DNA from 3 places in the Lysinibacillus sp. FSL R5-0849 genome. Region 3 is predicted to be linked to each of the others. Evidence: riboswitches for the same ligand, from Rfam matches in the RefSeq annotation. Region 3 holds a riboswitch; each other region holds the start of a gene.
What was found. A riboswitch is a leader RNA that binds a small molecule or an ion and turns the genes downstream of it on or off. The one in region 3 is predicted to bind lysine.
Positions count from the first base shown of each region.

Region 1: it holds a riboswitch for lysine, as region 3 does, so the genes downstream of both, MKY80_RS01295 (amino acid permease) here and MKY80_RS16750 (aspartate kinase) in region 3, are expected to answer to the same signal.
Region 2: it holds a riboswitch for lysine, as region 3 does, so the genes downstream of both, MKY80_RS10845 (transporter substrate-binding domain-containing protein) here and MKY80_RS16750 (aspartate kinase) in region 3, are expected to answer to the same signal.

Region 1 is NZ_CP152004.1:263,840-268,900, forward strand. It holds gene MKY80_RS01280 (nitric oxide synthase oxygenase) at 1-116, shown strand, start outside; gene MKY80_RS01285 (hypothetical protein) at 182-721, shown strand; gene MKY80_RS01290 (MFS transporter) at 766-1,998, opposite strand; lysine riboswitch at 2,150-2,326, shown strand; gene MKY80_RS01295 (amino acid permease) at 2,409-3,872, shown strand; gene MKY80_RS01300 (response regulator transcription factor) at 4,036-4,728, shown strand; gene MKY80_RS01305 (sensor histidine kinase) at 4,734-5,061, shown strand, end outside.
Region 2 is NZ_CP152004.1:2,207,878-2,212,938, forward strand. It holds gene MKY80_RS10835 (2-oxoglutarate dehydrogenase E1 component) at 1-300, shown strand, start outside; gene odhB (2-oxoglutarate dehydrogenase complex dihydrolipoyllysine-residue succinyltransferase) at 392-1,648, shown strand; lysine riboswitch at 1,953-2,139, shown strand; gene MKY80_RS10845 (transporter substrate-binding domain-containing protein) at 2,258-3,115, shown strand; gene MKY80_RS10850 (amino acid ABC transporter permease) at 3,285-4,010, shown strand; gene MKY80_RS10855 (amino acid ABC transporter ATP-binding protein) at 4,023-4,754, shown strand; gene MKY80_RS10860 (DUF6501 family protein) at 5,026-5,061, shown strand, end outside.
Region 3 is NZ_CP152004.1:3,403,603-3,408,663, forward strand. It holds gene sdhA (succinate dehydrogenase flavoprotein subunit) at 1-91, opposite strand, end outside; gene MKY80_RS16740 (succinate dehydrogenase cytochrome b558 subunit) at 157-765, opposite strand; gene MKY80_RS16745 (YslB family protein) at 1,038-1,472, shown strand; gene MKY80_RS16750 (aspartate kinase) at 1,563-2,789, opposite strand; lysine riboswitch at 2,921-3,099, opposite strand; gene uvrC (excinuclease ABC subunit UvrC) at 3,192-4,982, opposite strand.

The DNA of each region.
Region 1 (5,061 bases), 1.5 Mb from region 3:
GTAACTGGACATGGTTAATCCCACCACTTTCCCCTGCGACCACTCATATATTCCATAAGCCTTATGTAAATACCTACCATACGCCCAATTATTTTTATCAGAAACCATGTTATTAACTTTAAAGGAGTTGTTCATAAACGAACAGCTCCTAAGTACCTTTTTAGGAGAGAGGCAATTCAAGATGTTGAACCAAAATATTTCGAATATCCCTTGGCAACAATTGACGACACCTTATGGCAGAGGAACAGACATTCCTCGCCTAATTGAACAGGAACAATATCAAGAGCTGACTGAACTAATCGAACATCAAGGAACACTTTGGCAGGTGACGCCATGGGTTTTGCTTATTCTTTTAAAAAAGCTTTCAAGTAAAAATGTGAAGGAAGTCTCCTTAGCAGAAATAGAGCTTTATTTAGCTGTGGCTCATGCAATAACTGAGGATTATCAAGATTCAACACATAACGTTTCAACGATGCAAGAGCTTTTGGATACGAAATATTTATGGGTGGAAAATGAAGAGGATGATGAGCTGGAATGGGAGGAAGATACACCTAGAGGCTATGAACCAGAAGCTTTTTTAGGCTATTATTATTTTAGTTTTTTACTCCTTCAAGAGGCAATCCCTGTTTTTACTGCTATTAAGGCACATACCAAGAGCACAACAGAGGAACTTGAGGAACTGCTAGCCTTACTAAAACATCAAAAAAAGAAATGGATATAGACAAAAAGCAGATGGGGTCAGATCACTTCCCCAACTGCTTAAATTTAATGGACATATTCATCTTTAGAGGCTCGCATGGAACATAAGAAGAGTGTCATAGCAACAACAACAAAGAGCCAGCCGGCAATATTCCAACCACCAAATAAATCATGGAGGTATCCGAAAAGAATCGGCCCAATGGCAGCGAATAAATAGCCCAATGATTGTGCAAACCCTGATAGATCAGCGGCTTCAAATGCTGTACGTGTGCGAAGTGTAAAGAACATCATTGCTAATGCGAATGAAGCTCCACCTGCTAAACCTAGAAGGATCATCCATAATATCCCCAACGTTGTCCATTCCATTACAACGCCGACAAATCCTACTAAATAGAACGATGTAAACATAAGGACAAGTGGTCTTTGTGAAGTCATTTTACCAGCAATAATGGGGACAGCCAATGCCATGGGGACTTGTGAGAATTGCATAATGGAAAACATCCAACCAGCTTTATCAGGAGCCAATCCCTGCGCAATATAAATTTCAGGAATCCAAGCTGCTGTCGTATAAAATAATAAAGATTGTAAGCCCATTGCACCTGTTACTGCCCATGTAACAGGTGATTTCCAAAGGGGTTTACCTGTTTTTTTGGCCGTAGTAGCTGGTTCTGGCTTATTCAATTTCAATTGAGGTATCCAAATTAAAATCGTTAATACGACTAATATAAGCGCCACAGCCAATGCTCCCTGCCAACCTAGTGAAGAATTAGCTATTGGATAACTAATACCTGCTCCAAGTCCAGCCGTTAAGTTCATCGACATAGTAAAAAATGCCATTAGTAACCCTACATGGTATGGAAATTTTAATTTTAATAAACCTGGAATCAACACATTTCCAAATGATATGGCTACGCCAATGAGCACTGTGCCAAATACAAGTAACCCTGTTGTACCGAGGGAGCGTAGTACAATTCCTAAGGCCAATAAAATCGTGGATAAAAATAAGGTTAGCTCAAGCCCAAGTTTTCGTGCTACAACTGGTGCGAATGGTGATATAGTGGCAAAAGCAAGCAATGGAATAGTTGTCAAAAAACCGGCTAGAACATTGGAAATACCAAGATCGTCACGGATAAAGGATACAATTGGACCCACAACAGTTAGTGGCATTCGTAATGTAGACGCTATAAATATTATTCCAAAAACTAATAATAAGGTTGTTCCCTTCCAGCTAATTTTTCTATTCGTGTAGCTGGCGGAATGATCATGTAAAGTCAAAATTATTCCCCCCGTTATTACCATTCTAATTGAACTACTATAACACTTTATTACACTATTAAAAATAGTGGAAAATTCACAAAATACAAAACATTAATGGTTATATTGAAATGTCTTAGGTCTTATGTTAGTATAGTAAATATCATAAATTTAATAATTATATGCCTCATGTTTGTAATGAGGTAGAGGTCGCGATATTTATAAGTAAGCTTATTGAAATGACAAGCATTGAAGAGATTAGCTGAAAGGAAATATTGCCGAAGTGTGAGGGGACTTGAAAACCTCATGCTGGGGCTGTCTCCGAAAGGAACAGAACTGTCACGTTTGTACAACGTGTTGAGCTATCGTTTAGGAAAAACTGAGGATTAACTTAGCCATCACATTGTTCATGTGATGGCATTTTTTTGCCTCATAAATAGGAAGGAAGCTATATCGTGAGTGAAATAAAAGTAAATCAGCTCGGCCATAATGCACCGAAGCTGAAAAAAGAATTAAAAAGCCGTCATATCACAATGATTTCTTTAGGCGGTACAATTGGTACAGGGCTATTTTTAGCCAGTGGTGGTGCCATTGCACAAGCAGGACCGGGAGGCGCATTGCTTGCCTATGCCTTAATCGGTATTATGGTATATTTTTTAATGACAAGTTTAGGGGAAATGGCTGCCTATATGCCATCCTCGGGTTCTTTTAGTACGTATGCGACAAAATTTGTAGATCCCGCTCTAGGCTTTGCACTAGGCTGGAACTATTGGTATAACTGGGCAATTACGATTGCAGCCGAAATTGCGGCAGTGTCATTAATTATGAAATATTGGTTCCCAGATAGCTCATCAGCACTTTGGACAGTATTATTTATTGTAATTGTACTGACATTTAATTTATTGTCTGTAAAGAGCTATGGTGAAAGTGAATATTGGTTTGCGATGATTAAAGTGGCTACGGTCATTGTATTTATTATTATTAGCATATTAATGATTTTTGGTATTTTAGGTGGACAGGCACCTGTAGGTTTTACAAATTTCTTTATTAGTGATGGACCATTCCATGGTGGCTTCCTTGCTACATTTGGTATTTTCCTTGCAGCAGGATTTTCATTCCAAGGAACAGAGCTACTTGGGGTAACAGCAGGGGAAACAGATGATCCTGGAAAAAATATACCGAAGGCAGTAAAATCGGTGTTTTGGCGTATTATTTTATTTTATATTTTAGCTATTGCTGCTATAGGGATGTTAATTCCATTCACAGATGAACGCTTATTATCGGAGGATATCGCTGTATCTCCATTTACTCTCGTGTTTGATCGTTTAGGTATTGCTTTTGCTGCCTCCTTAATGAATGCCATTATTTTAACGGCTATGCTATCAGCAGGTAATTCTGGACTGTATGCATCTTCACGTATGCTATGGCAATTAGCAGTGGATGGTCATGCTCCTAAATTCTTTGCAAAGCTAAGTCGTCGAGGTATTCCGATTTATGCATTGATCGCAACATTAGCTGTAGGCTGTGTAGCGTTTTTAGCATCATTCTTTGGTGATGGGGTTGTTTATATCTGGCTATTAAATGCCTCTGGGATGTCAGGTTTTATTGCTTGGCTAGGTATTGCATTTAGTCATTATCGTTTCCGTCGTGCTTTCGAGGCACAGGGCTTAGATCCAAAGCTATTACCGTATAAAGCAAAGCTATACCCATTCGGTCCACTATTCGCCTTTACTATTTGTATGATTGTTGTAATTGGACAGAATTACACAGCGTTTATCGGAGGTACAATCGATTGGTATGGTATCCTTGTTTCCTATATTGGTATTCCACTGTTCCTATTGCTATGGCTAGGGTACAAAATTAAACATAAAACAAAAATGCTTCCTCTTAAAGATTGTGATTTAAAAGTGGAAAATTAAATAGAAGAGCTGTTCTATAAACCGCTGTATAATGGTTGATGGAACAGCTTTTTTTATATAGAGACCTTTAAAATTATTACTAAATTAATATCATATATATGGTAGTATACTATAGATATGGAAGTGTGATTTTTGACTTTCTAGTAGAGAGAGGTGCATGAAAATGCAAAAACATATTTTACTAGTGGAAGATGATGAGGCTATTCGCGAAATGGTAGCGAATTTTTTATTATTGGAAGGCTTCGAAGTCACCACTGCCAATAATGGTGAAGAGGCATTGCAATATTGTTTAAATCAAACCTTTGATTTAGTCATCCTAGATATTATGATTCCTAAGCTTAATGGATTAGAAGTTTTAAAAGTCATTCGAGAACAGGCAGCACTTCCTATCATCATTATGTCCGCAAAGGATAGTGATGTAGATAAAGCGCTTGGCTTGGGATTAGGGGCAGACGATTATATTGCTAAGCCATTTTCTATGCTGGAATTCTCTGCTCGCGTAAAGGCCGTTATTAGAAGAGCTACAAAATACGCTGGCCAAACAGATCACAAACAAGATGTAGTAGTCATAGGCGATTTAAAGATAGATATTGTTAATTTTTCAATAAATAAAAGTGGACAAGAAGTGAAGCTAACATCAAAGGAATTTGCCATCTTAAAGCTATTTGTAACAAACCGTAACCGAGTTTTTACCAAAGAGCAAATTTATCAGCTAATATGGAAAGATGCATATTACGGTGATGAAAATATTATTAATGTACATATTCGAAGGCTACGCGAAAAAATTGAAGATGATCCATCCACCCCCCAGTATATTAAGACGCTGTGGGGAATTGGCTATAAGTTTGAAGGATAACAAATATGATAATCATTCTATTAATCATAATTGTGGTGCTTATAGGAATAGTTATTTTTCAATGGAAAACAAAAAAAGAACAAAATCAGACGATCCAATATATGAATGAAAAACTCCAAGGCATTGTTCAAGAAAAAAGTAACGAAAAGATTTTGGTAACTACAAGCAACTCACAAATTCAACAGTTACTTATTTCGATAAACGCTTGGCTGGACCATCACCAAAAAGTTCAGGCGACACATCGCAAAATGGAAGATTCCATGAAAAAAATGCTGGCGAATATTTCACATGATTTAAAAACGCCCTTAACGGTTGTGTTAGGCTATATTGAAA
Region 2 (5,061 bases), 1.2 Mb from region 3:
GATCACGTACACATTGTTCGTGTAGAACAACTTTACCCATTCCCAAAAGAGCAAGTTGCTGGTATTATTGCTAAGTATCCTAATGCAAAAGAAATCGTATGGGTACAAGAAGAACCTAAAAACCAAGGCTCATGGAATTATGCACTAGAAACATTATATGAACTTGCAGAAGGTAAAAAGCTTCGCTATGTAGGTCGTCCTGCAATGAGCTCAACTTCTGAAGGGGATGCAGATTCTCATAAAGCAGCTCAATCATCACTTATTGAAGAAGCAGTTGCTGAGCCAGTAAAGGTTAAATAATAACATATAAATATTGATAGCTGGGCTACTTGCCCATAAGCAGTAGCCCTTTTATGTGCGTCATGCACGTTAATCAAAGGAGGAAATGAAAGTGGCTGAAATTAAAGTCCCTGAATTAGCAGAATCGATTACAGAAGGTAGTATCGCACAGTGGGTAAAAAAAGTGGGCGATCGCGTTGAAAAAGGTGAATTCATCGTTGAACTTGAAACAGATAAAGTAAACGCTGAAATCATTTCTGAAGAAGCAGGTGTATTAACACAAATTTTAGCTGAAGAAGGCGATACTGTACTAGTTGGTCAAGTTATTGCTATCGTAGAAGCAGGCGAAGGCGCAGCAGCTGCACCAGCAACGGCGGCTCCAGCTGAAGCAGCTCCAGCTCCAGCAGCGCCACAAGCGGCTCCTACAGCACCAGTTGCAGCAGCTCCTGTAGTAGAAGAAACTTCTGGTGAGCGTGTTATCGCATCTCCAGCGGCACGTCGACTTGCACGTGAAAAAGGCATCGACCTTGCAGCGGTATCTCCAGTAGATCCACAAGGCCGTGTTCGTGTACAAGATGTGTCAGCACATGGTACAGCACCAGCAGTACCAGCACCAGCACCAGTAGCAACTACAGGTGGCCCAGTTGTATTCACACCAGCTGCTAATTCTGACCGTGTAACAATTGAAAAAATGAGCCGTCGTCGTCAAACAATTGCAAAACGTTTATTAGAAGTTAAACAATCAACAGCAATGTTAACAACATTCAACGAAATTGACATGACAAACATCATGGCACTTCGTAAACGTAAACAAGAAGAGTTTGTTAAAGCAAACGACATCAAACTTGGTTTCATGTCATTCTTCACAAAAGCTGTTGTTGCAGCACTGAAAAAATACCCATACGTAAACGCTCAAATCGTTGGCGATGAATTACATTTAAATAACTTCTTTGATATCGGTATTGCAGTATCAACTGAAGAAGGTTTAGTAGTACCAGTTGTACGCGATGCAAACAGCAAAAACTTCGCAGAAATCGAAAAAGATATCGCTAGCTTAGCGACTAAAGCTCGTGAGAAAAAACTAGGCTTAAATGACATGGCTGGTGGATCATTCACAATCACAAACGGTGGTGTATTCGGTTCATTAATGTCAACACCAATTATGAACGGTACTCAAGCTGGTATTTTAGGTATGCACTCAATTGTTAACCGTCCAGTTGCAGTAAATGGTGAAGTTCAAATCCGTCCAATGATGTACGTAGCACTTTCTTATGATCACCGTATCATCGATGGAAAAGATTCTGTAGGATTCTTAAAAACAGTTAAAGAATTAATCGAAAATCCTGAAGATTTATTATTAAATTCATAAATCCTTTAAACCCTGTAAACTTTGTTTTACAGGGTTTTTTTCTTGGTTTTCTGTATCACTAAAGTCTTTAGTGATTTTGAAAATACGAAACTATTTTCTTAGTATAAAAACCATTGATAGTAAAAATTTGTGGTTTTCCGGCGGATATATTGACAAAAATACATAGATTAACAATGGATAGGTCAAGCATAATACCCTAATATTGTCATTAGTCAGAAAAATGCTAAAACTCTCTTGACGTACATACTAGTTTTATAGTAGTATCTAAATATCAATTAAATAAACAAACCTCACTAACCTATAACAGTGAGGTAGAGGCGCGGTATTTATTAGTTCATTGTTGAGTACAAGCAAACAAAGACGCAATGAAGAAGGAAATATCGCCGAAGTATAAAAGGAGCTCGTACTTTTATGCTGGGTCTGCAGTGAATAAGTGCAGGACTGTCCTAGTGAATTCAATTCCAGGTTTACTAGGTTGTGCTATCTCGGAAACATGGAATTATAGTGAGGATTTGGGCAACTGTCATAAAAGGTAAGACCTAAGTTCACAAAACTTAGGTCTTTTTTCGTACAGTTGTCTTATTTTTTTACAGAAAAGGGGAGTTTTTCATGAAAAGAAAATGGCTGTTAGTAATGATCTCTATCATGACGGCAATTGTGCTAGCTGCATGTGGCACTAGCGACAAAAAAGAAGGCAGTTCAGGAGAAGCTGGCGCAGATAAGGAAGACGGCGGCGGTGAATTCCGAATTGGAATGGAGGCTGGCTACCCACCATTCAACTGGACACAGCAAAATGATGCAAATGGTGCGGTGAAAATTGCAGATAATGCAGAATATGCAGGCGGCTATGATGTACAAATGGCGAAAAAAATCGCTGAAGGCTTAGGCAAAGAATTAGTGATCGTTAAAATGGAATGGGACGGCTTAGTACCAGCGCTACAATCAAATAAAATTGATGCAATTATCGCAGGCATGTCGCCAACAGAAGAACGTAAGAAAACAATTGATTTTACAGAAAACTACTATACTTCTGATTTTGTTATGGTTATTAAAAAAGGCAGCAAATATGAAGGGGTCAAATCCATTCAAGATTTCTCTGGAGCAAAAATTACATCACAACTTAATACATCCAACTACAATGTGATAGACCAAATCAAAGATGTTAATAAACAAACAGCAATGGAAAGCTTCCCAGCTATGCGTGTAGCTTTAGAGGCAGGCAAAATTGATGGCTATGTTGCAGAACGTCCAGAAGGTATTTCCGCAGCTGCTGCCAACGATAAATTCACATACGTAGCATTTGAAGAGGGCTTCGATACAGATCTTTCAAATACGTCAATTGCTGTAGGCTTACGTAAAGAAGATGCGAATCTTGATAAAATCAATGAAATTCTAAAAGGAATTTCTGAAGATGATCGCCAAGCGATTATGGAAGAAGCTATTTCTCAGCAACCAGCAGCACAATAAAAAAATGGCACGGACTATTGACTAGTCCGTGCACTATCATTTCATCATTATTAAAATGAGAACCTCTCTACATAATGATAATGTCCTAGCGAAATAAAACATAGACTAGTAGAAAGAGCTAGGGCACGAAAAAGATAGCAAGCAACATGACATTGTTAGGAGGAACATCATGAGTCTTGAATGGATACTTTCAATTATTGAAAACAACTGGCAAATGTTTTTACGAGGTGCGTATTATACGTTACTAATTTCGACTATAAGTACAATTATTGGTGCATTTATCGGATTTTTCATCGGAATTATGCATACGATTCCAGTTCGTAAAAAAGGTGTGAAATTTTATGGCTTAAAGCTTATTAATTTTATACTCACATGCTATGTTGAATTTTTCCGTGGTACACCAATGATTGTACAGGCTATGGTTGTCTACTATGGATTAGATATTGCATTTGGCATAGACATGCACTTTATTACAGCAGGGATTTTAGTCGTTTCTCTTAATACAGGTGCCTATATGGCAGAAATTGTTCGCGGTGGTATTGTATCAATTGATAATGGTCAATATGAGGCAGCATCGGCTATCGGTATGAATCACTTCCAGATCATGCTTCACGTAGTTTTACCACAAGTAGCGCGTAACGTACTACCTGCGACAGGCAACCAATTAATTATGAATATTAAAGATACAGCCGTATTAAACGTTATTGGAGTAACAGAATTATTCTTCCAAACAAAATCAATCTCTGGTAACAACTTCCGTTATTTTGAATCATTCTTTGTAGCTTGTATTCTTTACTTCATCATGACATTTACTGCATCACGTATTCTGCTATATGTTGAAAAACGATTAGATGGACCAGATGCTTATCAAAAAGAACAAAAAGAAGCAATTTAGGGGGACGCACAAATGGCAGTCATTAAAATTGAGCATTTAAGTAAATCATTTGGACGTAACCAAGTGTTAAAGGATGTTAATTTTCAAGTGGAAAAAGGGGAAGTCGTTTGTTTAATTGGTTCCTCTGGTTCTGGTAAATCCACTTTACTTCGTTGTATTAATTTATTAGAAACACCAAGTGGTGGGCAAATTATTTATCAAGGGGAGGACATCCTAGACGAAAAACACAATATCCAAGAATATCGAACACATCTAGGCATGGTATTCCAGCAATTCAATTTATTTAACAACCACAATGTTTTAAATAATTGTACAGTGGGTCAAATAAAAGTTTTAAAACGTTCGAAAAAGGAAGCGGAGGAAACAGCGCTTAAATATTTAAAAATCGTCGGGATGGATCAATATGTGAACGCAAAGCCTCGACAGCTTTCAGGAGGGCAAAAACAACGCGTAGCCATTGCCCGAGCATTATCCATGAATCCAGAAGTGATGCTTTTTGATGAACCTACATCAGCACTAGACCCTGAGATGGTAGGGGAGGTACTCAAAGTCATGCGACAATTGGCGGATGCAGGCAATACGATGCTTATTGTGACGCATGAGATGGAATTTGCCAAAGAGGTAGCAGATCGCGTAGTCTTTATGGATAAAGGTGTTATTGTCGAAGAGGGCCCACCATCACAAGTATTAATAAACCCTCAACATGATCGAACGAAAGAGTTTTTAAAACGAACATTAAAGTAGTAGCAACAAATGAAAAAGTGAGTCCTAATAGAGGGACTCACTTACTTTCTAGAATTCCACTCTGCATAAAGGACAAAGCAGATTACAAATGCTATTGCAATAATAAAAAACCATTGCGGTACACCGCCAAAGCTCATCATAACACCTCAAATGTAAAATTATTTTGGATAGATTAGGTATTGTATTTCTTTTTTCTCCACAAAAGCCTAAAAATATTATAAAATAAGCATTAGACATTAGCTTTATGCTAGTAAAGAGAGGTAGAGAGAATATGTTACATTTAAAATGGAAAGATGCGCCAACATTA
Region 3 (5,061 bases):
AATCAACTTCAGTACCAACTTCAGCTGCTTTAATCGTTGCCATCAGACCGGCAAGACCACCGCCGACAACAATTACTTTGCTTTTCGCCATGATTATTTCTCACTCCTCTTAAAAAATTGCAATGATTGCATGTGCTCTATCGTAGCTCTATTGAATTATACGAAAGCTAAAATAGCAGCCACACCAACTACACTTAGAATTACGAAAATGATGTTTGTTACGTAAGTAGCAATCTTTTGAGACTGAGGAGATTGTACAATACCCCAGCTTACTAGGAATGCCCATAAACCGTTAGATAAGTGGAAAGTTGCTGATAAAATACCAACAATGTAGAACCCAAGCATGAATGGATTAGCAACAATATTCGCCATCATGTCGTAATCAACGTGTGTTCCAAGTGCTTTTTGAATACGAGTTTGGAAAATATGCCATGCAATGAAAATCACTAGGAATACACCAGTGAAACGTTGTAATGAGAACATCCAGTTACGGTATGTGCTGAAACGTCCTGTGTTTGGTGAAGCAGTGAATGCAATGAACACTCCATAAAATGCATGGAACATCAATGGAATATAGATGACAATCCATTCAACTAGGATAAGGAATGGAATCTTTTCCATTACTGCGGTAGCATCGTTATAACTATCTGCCCCGCCTGTTGCTGTAAAGTTAATGAACAGGTGCATCGTTAAAAACAGACCTACTGGAATGATCCCAAGTAGAGAATGTAAGCGACGCCATAAAAACTCTCGATCTTTCGACAAGACTGTTACCCCCCTTAGTACTTAAAATAGCACAACAAAAGAAGTCATCATTTTGTAAATGATACTTCATTGACTGTGTATTTCATCATGGTACAATATTATGACATGTTTATTGTACTCTCAAGAGCTACGAGCGTCAAGGCAACTCGGAGTTTTTCATAGAGCTTATTAAAGAACTAATCTAGTGCATAATGCGTCGTTTTTTCTCGAAAAATCTACCATTACTTTATTAACGTTAAATTATAAGAAAATTCTAAGAAAGAAGGATAACAATGTTAAACACTCCATCTCCTACAATCTCATCCTTTGGTTATGAGATCATTCGCGATCATATTCTATCTTCTATACTCGGTAAACATGAGGATGATGTCCTTTATTGGGCAGGTAAAGAGCTTGCGCGCAAGTTTCCATGTAAAAGTCAAGACGAACTAATCGCATTTTTCGCAGATGCCTGTTGGGGTACATTAGAGCTAATGAAAGAATCGAAGGACGGACGTATTTTCCAGTTGACAAACGACCCTGAAATCTTGCAAATCAAACAACGCAGCTTCAGACTTGAAGCAGGATTTATAGCTGAACAGATTCAGCTAGCTAAAGGCTATTTAACAGAATGTTATGATGAAAAACGTGAAAAGCAACATTACGTTATGTTTACAGTCAAATGGGACGTGAAGGAACGAATTATGCATACGATTCCAACAGAGTAACAAAAAAGGATTGTCTCCCCATTCAATAAACGGGATGACAATCCTTCCTTTTATTTCGGGCAATTACAGAAAATGCTGTTTCTTCTATTATTATATGTAAAGAGCCTGCTCTAAATTAAATTCATCATGCAATGCATTTGCTGCACGAATCATTTCATCCTGTGGTACTACAACAGACACTTTAATTTCTGAGGTGCTCACCATCTTCACAGGGATATTCTCACGACGTAAACGATCGAACATGCGAGCAGCGACACCTGGATTCGAAACCATACCGGAGCCAACTATCGAAACTTTCGCCAATCCAATTTCGAAATCAGCAAAGCTAAAGCCAAGTGATACTTTACTATCCTCTAAAACACGTAAAGCTTCTGCAAATTCTTCTTTCAAAATCGAAAAGGACACAGTTGGTTTTAATCCATCAATGATTGCTTGAACAATGATATCCACGTTGATGCGATTTTCAGCAAGAGTTGAAAATATATCCGCTAATGAAGCATGTGAATAAGCATCATACCCAATTGTTAAACGAATAACATCTGATTCAAAGGCAACACCACGCACTACTAAATTTTTCTCCATCTCTACTTCCTCCTTCAATAAAGTACCTACTGACTCCACTAAACTAGAGCGTATGATCACTGGCATTTGGAACTTTTTAGCTAACTCCACTGCACGTGGATGAATGATGTGTGATCCTAAATGTGCTATCTCTAACATTTCATCATAGGAAATTTCCTGTAGTTTTTGTGCCTTTACAACAAAGCGTGGATCTGCTGTATACACACCATCAACATTCGTGTAAATGTCTGTCCGATCAGCATCTAATGCAACAGCAAGTGCAACGGCTGTCGTTTCGGTTCCACCTTTCCCAAGCGTTGTTATATTTTGGTCATTGTCAATGCCTTGATCTCCAGCAATAACGACGATTTGTCCTTGCAGCAAATGTTCATCAATACGGCTAACATCGATATGATTGATCCTTGCATGACTATGCATATGATCCGTGGAAATGCCAGCCTGCCAGCCTGTTAGTGACACCGCATTATAGCCAGCTTCTTGTATTGCAATGGCAAATACGGAGCTTGATAACTGAGAGCATGAAGATACAACTGCATCTAATTCACGTTTTGACACATCATCCGTGAAATGAAGTACGCTCATTTTCACATCCTGTATCGTTTGTCTCATCGCACCAACTACTACTACCACATCGAATCCTCTATCTCTTTCAGCAATTGCTTTTCGTGCAGCCTCTTGAATTTGTTCGGGCGATGCTAAAGCAGCCCCTCCAAATTTCATTACTATTCTAGACATTTCTTTTGTTCTCCTTTCCAGTCATGTAATTCACCTAAAATGAGGTGTAAAACAGCCTCTAGAAAACTAAAAAGGCAGCCTTCACAAAACGTGAAAGCTGCCTATAACATGTACAATAACGAAACTTGCGCATGTGTGATAGCTCTCCGAAACGTTTAGAATCGACAGTCTTACATTTTTTAAATGCAAAACCAGTACAACAGCGGAAACAACAATGCTGTACTTCGGCAAGGTCCCCTTTCACGCAATGTCTTAGGATTTGTTCATCCTCTTTTGCGCTACTTTTGAATCTTGCACCTCTATCATCACCTTAAAAGTGATTATATTAAATTTTTCCGCCCTCATATAGCAAGTGGGCTAATAACATTGGATCATAATGTTATTTACAACCTTAGCATATGTCTATTCCTTTGACAATGTCTCCTGCTGAAAATAGGCATAAATATGATTTGCTAAATTAGCTGGCATCCCAGCTTCCTGTAAAGCTAGCTCACTAGCCTCCCGTATTTTCTTCACGGAACCAAAGTGTTTCAGTAACTGCTGTTTTCGTTTTGGACCGACACCTTCGATTTGATCCAGAACAGACTGTATAGCATGCTTTTCATGCTGTTGACGCAAGAAGGTAATCGCAAAACGATGGACTTCATCTTGTATTCGTTGTAATAAATAAAAACCGTCACTTGTACGTTTTAAGGCAATGACCTCTGGCGGATCACCAAACAATAGCTGGGATGTATTATGCTTGTCATCCTTTGCTAAACCAGCAATAGGTATAACTAGTCCTAATTCATCCTCTAATACTTCACGCGCAACTTCCATTTGACCTTTACCACCATCAATTAGCACTAAATCTGGTAATGGAAGACCTTCCTTCAAAACACGAATATAGCGTCGACGGATTACCTCTTGCATAGCACCATAATCATCATGCTTGGCTGCTGTACGGGTTTTATATTTGCGATATTCCTTTTTGGCGGGTTTGCCATCAATAAAAACAACCATTGCAGATACGGCGTCTGTTCCATGCATATGACTATTATCAAAAGCTTCAATTCGTAATGGTGTCGTTATGCCCATTGCATCACCAAGTGCCTCGCATGCACCAATAGTACGTTCTTCCTGTCGTTCAATAAGTTGGAATTTAGCGGACACTGCAATTTCAGCATTTTTCGTCGCTAAATCTACCAACTCCTTTTTTTGACCTCGTTTTGGCGTAAGAACTTTGATACCTAACAATTCCGTTAAAATGGCACCATCAATTGCTTGTGGAATAAAAACTTCTTTTGGCTTAATATGTTCTGGTTTTTCATAAAACCGTCCCACAAATGTTAGGAACTCTTCCTCTGCGTCTTGATAGATCGGGAAAATAGAAACATCTCGCTCGATCAGTTTACCTTGCCGAACGAAGAAAACCTGAACACACATCCATCCTTTTTCCACAGCATAGCCAAAGATATCACGGTTAGTAGTGTCACTTGATACTATTTTTTGCTTCTGCATAACTGTATCAATATGGGCGATTTGATCACGAAACTCCTTAGCTCGTTCAAACTCTAAGTTTTCGGCAGCCGCAAGCATTTTTATTTCAAGCTCCTTTTTGACTGCCTCCACACCGCCGTTAAGAAACTTCGTCATATCCTCAATCATTTCCTGGTAAACATGACCATCAATTTGTTTCACACAAGGTGCTATACATTGACCCATATGATAATACAAACAAACTTTTGAAGGTAGCTGCACACATTTTCGTAGTGGATATAAACGGTCCAACAGCTTCTTTGTTTCACTTGCCGCATAGGCATTGGGATACGGTCCAAAATATTTAGCCTTATCCTTTTTTACTTTACGTGTCGTAATTAGACGAGGATGTTTTTCATTCGTAATTTTTAAATATGGATACGTCTTATCATCTGTTAACATGACATTGTATTTTGGATCATGCAGTTTGATGAGATTCAGCTCTAAAATGAGTGCTTCAATATTCGATGATGTCACGATATACTCAAAATCTTCTATTTCGCTTACAAGTCTTTGCGTTTTACCTTCATGTGTTCCTGTAAAATAAGAACGAACACGATTTTTCAGTACCTTCGCTTTACCGACATATATAATTGTCCCCTGTCGATCTTTCATCAAATAGCAGCCAGGCTGGTCTGGTAGAATATCCAGTTTACGCTTGATTAAATCGTTCATTACCTACCTGCCCCCTACGTAAGATTCCCCTCAATGAATCATTTTTATCTTTCCTTATTATATAACGAAAAAAAGCCGA